Regions from separate parts of the Elstera sp. genome, predicted to be linked through region 1. Evidence: predicted binding sites of a transcription regulator. Region 1 holds the regulator's gene; the other holds the start of a gene.
The links. Region 1 encodes LexA, which represses DNA repair genes until DNA is damaged. Its sites were predicted from a motif close to ATGTTCTANTTTGGTTC; they were not measured.
Positions count from the first base shown of each region.

Region 2: the regulator LexA is predicted to act here: its motif matches at 2,784-2,800, upstream of pheA (chorismate mutase).

Region 1 covers NZ_JBILQX010000065.1:1,616-5,825, forward strand. Annotated here, with positions in the region: gene ACIQ36_RS10085 (ComEC/Rec2 family competence protein) at 1-1,308, shown strand, start outside; gene lexA (transcriptional repressor LexA) at 1,294-1,998, opposite strand; gene glp (gephyrin-like molybdotransferase Glp) at 2,059-3,282, opposite strand; gene moaC (cyclic pyranopterin monophosphate synthase MoaC) at 3,279-3,755, opposite strand; gene ACIQ36_RS10105 (divergent polysaccharide deacetylase family protein) at 3,814-4,210, shown strand, end outside.
Region 2 covers NZ_JBILQX010000003.1:45,391-49,600, reverse strand. Annotated here, with positions in the region: gene ACIQ36_RS01060 (prephenate/arogenate dehydrogenase family protein) at 1-741, opposite strand, end outside; gene hisC (histidinol-phosphate transaminase) at 738-1,835, opposite strand; gene pheA (chorismate mutase) at 1,869-2,750, opposite strand; gene ACIQ36_RS01045 (homoserine O-acetyltransferase) at 2,991-4,139, shown strand; gene metW (methionine biosynthesis protein MetW) at 4,136-4,210, shown strand, end outside.

The DNA of each region.
Region 1 (4,210 bases):
CTCACACATATTCTTTCCATAAGTGGCCTGCATATCGGGCTGGTCGCGGCGCTGGCAATGGTGCTGACCCGGCGCGGCTTGGCCTTGATCCCCGCGATAGCGCTTCGGGTCGATACCAAGAAGCTCGCCGTTTGGCCAACCGCGCTGCTGGTGCTGCTCTACGGCGTGCTCGCAGGGTGGGACGTGCCGGTTCAGCGCTCGGTGATTATGACCGGCGTTGTGCTGCTCGCGATCCTTCTAGATCGAACCCCGCTAACCCTGCGCACGGTGGCCGTTGCTGCCGTACTGGTGTTGCTGGGGTCGCCCGAAGCGCTGCTGAACCCCGGTTTTCAAATGTCCTTCGCCGCCGTCATCGCGTTGATTTCGGGCTATGAGGTCATCGGCCCCTGGTTATCGCACCTGCGCGCGGCCTATGGCGGGGTGTTGGTGCCGGTTATCGCCGTCGGCTCCTCGGTACTCACGTCATTGGTTGCGACCTTGGCAACCGCCCCCTTCACCGCCTTTCATTTTCACACCATCGCCCTCTATGGAATCATCGCCAATCTCTTGGCGATTCCCTTAACGGGGCTGGTGATCATGCCGGGGGTTGTGCTGGGATTCCTGCTGCTGCCGTTTGGGTTGGACGCCTGGGGCTGGGGTTTTGCCGGATTGGGCATTGATGGGCTCGTTGCACTTGCGGAGGCCGTGGCCAAACTGCCCGGCGCGTCGATCCCCGTGCCGACCTTCTCGGAAACGGTGCTGCTGCTGATCGTCTTTGCCGGGCTTTGGGCTTGCCTATGGACGGGGACGCTCCGCTGGGTAGCCCTTGTGCCCTTTGGCGTAGCGCTTAGCCTTGCCGCCGCCACGCAACCGCCGTTTTTACTGATCGGCGGGCAAGGCGGTACGATAGCGGTTCCGCGCGCCGATGGGGTTGTGGAAATTTTCGGGGCAACGCCCGGCGCGCTTCCGGCCAGGGTGCTGGGGGAGGCGCTCGCCGCCCGCTCGATCATTGCGATGGGCGGCGAGGGCAGTGTTGCACACTGCGACCCCTGGGGGTGCCGCTTCCCCACCGAACACGGGCCGCTGGCGTTAACACGTCATCCAGCCGCGCTGGCCCAAGATTGCCGCGAGGCTTGGGTGATCATTACCAGCGCACCGGTTCGCACCCCATGCCCGGCACCAGTATGGCGCGAGTCGCGGGCGCGTCTTCAACGATTGTCGCCGCTGCGGATCGATCTGATCGACGGCAAGCCGCAGCTTACCGCAACACGCCAAACGGGGCGGCGGTGGATGCCGCCCCCGCCCGAGCGGCGTTTAGTAGCGCCGTAAGAGGCCGACGAGTTTGCCTTGAATGCGCACACGATCCGGGCCGAAAATGCGGGTTTCATAGGCTTTATTGGCGGGTTCCAGGGCAATCGACGCGCCCTTGCGCCGCAGCCGCTTCAGCGTAACCTCTTGATCATCCACCAGGGCGACGATGATAGCGCCATTTTCGGCGGTGTCGCAGCGGTGGATGATGGTGATATCACCGTCTAAAATCCCGGCTTCGATCATCGAATCCCCGGCGACCTCCAGGGCGTAATGATCGCCCTTGCCGACGAGGTGATTGGGAATGTCGATCATGGCCGTATCGCGCGTCGCCTCGATCGGCAAACCGGCCGCGATGCGGCCATAGAGCGGCAGGCTGGTATGATTGGCGGCGGCGCGGGCCATGAAGGCGGTCGCAACCGGGCTGCGCATCAACGGCACCGGCATGGCCGCTTCAGAAGTCGCGACGGACGCGACCGGCTGCGGATTGGCCGCGGCCTCCGGCATGCGCAGAATTTCCAGCGCGCGGGCACGATGGGGGAGGCGGCGAATGAAGCCGCGTTCCTCAAGCCCGGTGATCAGCCGATGAATGCCGGATTTGGAGCGCAAATCGAGCGCTTCACGCATTTCATCGAAGGAGGGGGAAACGCCGGTTTCCGCCAAACGCCGATGAACATACAGCAAAAGCTCGTGCTGTTTGGGGGTGAGCATGGCCCGCCGCTCCTTTCCGGTTGAGTCCTGTTCCGTTCTATGTTCATTCGCGCGTCCGCGTCAAGCAGGAAGAGAACCCGCCGGGAACAAAATTATCGAAACAAGCTCTCCTGCCGTTTTTTCGGGGTCGCCGGGCGGGCGCACCAGCAAACCATCGGCGTCCGCGAGAACATTCATCATGGCGCTGTCTTGAACGGGTAGCGGAGTAACGCGACCATCGACGAGGCGCGCGCGCATATAATCCTGCCGCTCGTCATTGGCGGGAAGCGCAACGGCAAGCGGCAGTCGCACGGTGGGAAGCTCCCGGCGCGGCAGGCCCAGCAGGCGCTCGATACTGGGTTTCAAGAACAGCAACGCGCAAACGATGGTTGAAACCGGATTGCCGGGCAGCCCCAGAAAGGGGCGGTCGCCAAAGGTTCCGAAGATCAGCGGCTTGCCAGGGCGCAGCGCAATTTTCCAAAAATCGACCGACAGGCCGACCGCGCCCAAACCTTGCTGCACCAGATCATGATCGCCGACGGAAGCGCCGCCGGTGGTCAGCAGTAGATCGCAGCTTTTCGCGTTTTTTGCGGCTTCGGCCAAGCCTTCGAGCGAATCCGGGGCGACGGGCAGCAAAACCGGATCGCCGCCAAAACTGCGAATGAGAGCGGCCAGAGCGTAGGAGTTGGAACTGACGATCTGCCCCGGCGCGAGCGGATCGCCGGGCCGGCGGACCTCATCACCCGTGGCGAGAATGGCGACGCGCGGGCGGCGGCGCACTGTCACCCACGGGTGGCCGGCAGCCGCAATCAGCCCGATCCGGCGGGCGGTGAGGGGGGAGTTCGCTTCGGCAACCGTGGCCCCAGCGCGAAAGTCTAACCCCGCCGCGCGGACATTCTTGCCGGGAATGGGCAGCGTGCGCAGATGGACCGTATCGCCCTCGCGCCGGGCGTTTTCCTGAATAACGACGGTATCGGCCCCGTCGGGGAGCGGCGCGCCAGTGAAAATTCGCGCGGCTTCGCCCGCCGCAAGCGTTCCGGTCCAGGGATGACCCGCCGGAATCTCCGCAACGATGCGCAACGATAGAGGTTCGGCTCCAAAATCCGCCGACCGTACCGCCCAGCCGTCCATCGCCGAAACCGCTTGGGGCGGCTGCGTATGGCGCGCGACGACGGGCACGGCCAGCACGCGCCCCGCAGCGTCGAGCAGCGACACATCCTCGCACCCCACTGGGCCGGAGCCATCAAGCGCCGCGTGAAGTTTATTCAGCGCGGTTTCGACCGGCATCAACGGCGGGCGGCTCATGCTTGAGTAAATTCCCCGGATTTGCCGCCCGCCTTATGGGTGAGGCGCAGGTCGGTAATCTGCATGCCCTTATCGAGCGCCTTGCACATGTCGTAAACGGTGAGGGCGGCGACGGAGGCGGCGGTGAGCGCTTCCATCTCCACACCCGTCTTGCCGCTGAGCTTGCAGGTGGCGGAAATCTCCACGGCGTTTTCGTCCGGGTTTAGCGTGAGATCGACTTTAACCGAAGTCAGCGCGAGCGGATGACACAGGGGAATAAGATCGGGCGTGCGTTTGGCCGCCATAATCCCGGCGAGGCGGGCGACGGCAAGAACATCGCCCTTACCGATCTGCCCGGCCCGAATGGCGGCCAGGGTTTCCGGCTGCATCAGCACGCGCGCGGCGGCGGTTGCGGTGCGCTCGGTCACGGGCTTTTGGGTGACATCGACCATCACCGCCCGGCCTTCGCTATCGAAATGTGTGAAATTGCTCATGCAAAGGGTTATAGCAGGGGCGTTGGATGCTGACGAGATTGCCGCCTCAGGAAAAAAGATGGACGAAGACGATCTATTCGACCCGCCGCCCCCGGCGAAAGCGCACTCGTCGAAGGCCCCCTGGGCGACGCGCTGGCAGCAGGGTTGGCGCGGACAGAGCCTTACGGTGATCGCGCTGCTGCTTGGGGGCATCGGCGCGGGGCTCGTGGCGGAATCGCTCGTGCGTCCGAAAGCGCCGCCTGCGACGGTTGCACTCTTACCGGAGATGGTGAGCGAAGCGCCCGAACCCGATGCGCCGGCCCCCGGCGCGCTGGAGCCGGATGCGGCAGCCTCCCCCGCCGATCCCGCCGTTCACAATGGCGAGCCCGACGCGGGTGAGGCGATTACTGCGCTGCCGCCCCCGACCAAGCCAATCACCCTCCCGGCCCCGTTCAACGGTAATTTGCCGCCGTGGA
Region 2 (4,210 bases), on a different contig from region 1:
CACCGCCTCGCGGTTATTCAGAAACACATCGCGCCACATGATCGGGTCCGAGGCGGCAATCCGGGTGAAATCGCGAAAGCCGCCTGCGGAATATTTGATCACTTCCTGCTGCATATGCTCTTCAAGATCGGTCGCGGTGCCGACGATCGTATAGGCGATGAGATGCGGCAGGTGCGAGGTAATCGCCAGCACCCGGTCGTGATGCTCGGCGCTCATAATCGTAACCAGGCTACCGATTGCCTCCCACGCGGCTTGCAGGCGCGCGACCGCTACCGGATCGGCGGTTTCGGTTGGCGTCAGAATGCAGTGACGCCCCTCGAAGAGTTCGGCAAACCCGGCGCTGGGGCCGGAATGTTCGGTGCCCGCAATCGGATGGCCGGGGATGAACTGCACCCCCTCCGGCAAAACCGGGGCCACATCGCGGACCACCGCCTGCTTGACCGAGCCTACGTCGGTCAGAATGACGCCGGGGGCAAGGAAGGGCGCGAGCTTAGCCGCAACCTTGCCGCATGCGCCCACGGGCACGCAGAGGATAACGAGATCGGCCCCCGTTGCCAGGGCCGGATCATCGCCCGCCGCATCGACCAAACCGAGGCGCAAGGCTTCGGCCACATGGTCCGGCGTATGGTCGAGCGCAACGATCTGCGTGGCGAGCCCGGCTTTGCGAAACGCCAGCGCCAAGGAACTGCCGATCAGGCCGATCCCAACGATCAGCACCCGGTTGAAGGGCGCTACGCTCATGCCGCCAGAAACTCAGTCAGCAGGCGCACGGCCTCCTGAAGCTCCTCTTCCGGCCCCACCGAAATGCGCAAGGAGTGCGGCAACCCGTAGGAAGCCATCTTGCGGATCAACACACCGCGCTGGGCGAGATAGTCCCACGCCTCGGGCGCAGTTTTGCCGGGGGTTTCAGGGAAGCGCACCAACACGAAATTCCCAGCGCTGGGGGCGACCGCAAGGCCCAGGCCGGCGAGCTTTTCCGTCAACCACGGCAGCCACGCTTCGTTATGGGCGCGGGAGCGGGCGAGGAAATCGCCATCCTGCACGGCAGCCAGCCCGGCGATTTGCGCCGACAAGCTCACATTGAACGGCCCACGCACCCGGTTCAGCACATCCGCGACCGGAGCCGAACAATAGGCCCAACCCAAACGCAAAGCGGCCAGCGCATAAATCTTCGAGAAGGTCCGCAGCATCACGACATTCGGATGCGCTTCGACCAGCTCGATCCCCGCCGTGTAATCATTGCGGCCTTCCGCATATTCGGCATAGGCCGCGTCGATGATCAGCAGGGTTTCGGCAGGCAGCCCCGCGTGCAGGCGCGCGATTTCGTCCGGCGGCAGGTAGGAGCCGGTGGGATTATTGGGATTGGCGACGAACACGACGCGGGTGCGCGGCGTCACCGCCGCCAGCATGGCATCCACATCGGTGCGCAGGGCGGTTTCGGGGGCGGCGACGGGAGTTGCCCCCACGGTCTTTGCGCCAATCGGGTACATGAGGAAGCCGTGTTGGCTATACAGCACCTCATCGCCCGGCCCGGCGTAGGATTTCAGCAGCAGGGCGATAAGCTCGTCCGACCCGGCCCCGCAGACGATGCGGCTGGCATCAAGCCCGTGCTTCTTCGCCAAGGCTTCGCGCAAGGCCGTGCTGCCGCCATCGGGGTAGCGGTGCATTTCGCCCGCCATGTCGCGCAGGGCAGCGACCGCCGCCGGGCTTGGCCCCAGCGCGCCTTCGTTGGAGGAAAGCTGTTTCAGCGTCGTGGTCGCCCCGACCTGGTTTGCGCCGCTCACATAGATGGCGATATCCAGAATACCAGGGCGCGGAACGGGTGCCTTGCTCATGGGAGTAACTTTTCTAGTCAAAATGAAGGGAGGCTATTTGCGCCGCAACGGCACAGGGTATCCGCCAATGATGCGGGGCTGGCCGATTTCTTCCGGGTTGTCCCGGTGGAGCGCGTGGAGGCGTGGATCGCTCTCGGTCACGAAGCCTTCAACCTCGATCAAATGCAGCCCCGGCAGGCCCGGTTTATCGAGTTGATCGGTGATCCAATCGACCGTGAACCCGGCGGCCCCCGCACGCGACAACAGCCGCGTGCGGCTGATTTCCTTCAAGGTTTCGACGACGATGAAGCTGCGGTCATCGCCCGAGGCTTCCATCGGCGCGCGCGCAATGACGAGCGCCGAGGGGCCATTCGCAGGACCATAGGCGGGCAAACGCGCCACGATGCGCGGCGACTTATCGTCCGCCCGCTGCAAATACTGCCACCACGGGTCCGGGTCGCCTTCCTGGGGCCAGGGCAGTACGCCCAGCGTGGAGGTATCGTCCGATACCGCGCGCAAAACCGATCCAGCCGAAAGATGCACCATCAGCGCCGGCAGCACGCCAAAATGGTCGCGCGCCAAATCCCAATAGACGCCATCGCCTTCGGGCAAATAGACGGCGATGGTAAATTTGCCTTCCATCATCGTCATATCGCCGATGATCTCGCGCCAGATGCGGGCAATCGCCCCGAACGCCAACGGCCCTTGATGCCGGGCAGCGAGACGGCGGAAAATTTCAGCTTCGCGCGCCGGGCGTAGCACAATGGCATTCTGCCCGCGCTTCCAAGCGCCAACCTCGGTCACAACCTCGGCCCGACGCATCAACAGATCATGGAGCTGCGTATCGATCTGATCGATTTCCTCACGGAAGGCCAGCAACCGTTGCGGGGTCGCCTCGGTCGGGACGGGAGGGGTGCTATCGCCAGCGTCGGTCATCCTAGTCTCACTTACATCACAGAGTTCCAGCAGGAACCCAACAAATACACTTCTGGCAGGAACGTAGCGCGCCCGCAGCCATCACGGAAGGGGCAAGCGATGCAGGATGACATCTTGGGTCGAGATATAAAACAGGCATTGACGCGCGCCCCCGCAATCGCGTCCTATGCGGGCTTGGTTCCGAGTAATCGGACGGCGCTAACGTTAGCGTCGGTCCTTTGGGAGTGGCAACCGCCCGTTATGACTACCGCCAATCTTTCCCCCACGCCCGCCGCCACCCGGCAGGTGATTAAGTTCGACGCGCCCTTGCCGCTGGATAGCGGCCAGAGCCTTGCGCCCTTCAGCCTCGCCGTCACCACCTATGGCACGCTGAACGCCGAGCGCAGCAATGCGATTCTCATTTGCCACGCGCTCACCGGCGATCAATATGTCGCCGAAAAGCACCCAATTACCGGGCGCGAAGGCTGGTGGAACCTGCTGATTGGCCCCGGCAAGGTGATCGACCCGGCCCATTATTTCATCATCTGCTCGAATGTGCTGGGGGGGTGCATGGGCTCCACCGGGCCGCTGGAAAATGACCCTGCGACCGGCAAGCCCTATGCGATCCATTTCCCGGTCATCACCATCAACGATATGGTGCGCGCCCAGGCGCGGCTGATCGATCATTTCGGCATCGATACGCTGTTCGCCGTCGTCGGCGGGTCCATGGGCGGCATGCAGGTGTTGTCTTGGGCGGCCCATTACCCCGAGCGGGTGTTTGCCGCCGTGCCCATCGCCACCTCTTACCGGCATTCGGCGCAGAATATTGCCTTTCACGAGGTCGGGCGGCAGGCAATCATGGCCGATCCCGATTGGCGCAATGGCGACTATCCCGACGCGGGTTGTGTGCCCGCGCGCGGCCTGTCGGTCGCCCGGATGGCGGCCCATATCACCTATCTGTCGGAACCGGCCTTACACCGGAAATTCGGGCGCACGTTGCAAGACCGCGCCGCCGTCACCTTCGGGTTCGATGCCGATTTTCAGGTAGAAAGCTATTTGCGCTACCAGGGCGCGGCGTTTGTGGATCGGTTCGATGCCAATTCCTACCTTTATATCACCCGCGCGATGGATTATTTCGATCTCGCCGCCGAGTTCGGCTCGCTGCCAAAGGCTTTTGCGGGCAGTAAAACGCGCTTTTGCGTTCTGTCTTTCTCCTCCGACTGGCTGTTTCCCACCTCGGAAAGCCGGGCGCTGGTGCATGCTTTGAACGCGGTTGCCGCGAACGTTTCCTTCTGCGAAATCGAGACCGACCGGGGGCACGATGCCTTCTTACTGGACGAGCCGGAGATGTTCGCCGTCTTAGGCGGCTTCATCCAGGGCTGCGCCCGCCTGCGGGGGCTGAGCCAATGATTCGCCGCGACCTGCTCGCCATTGCCGAGATGATCGACCCCGGCACCCGCGTGCTCGATATTGGCTGCGAC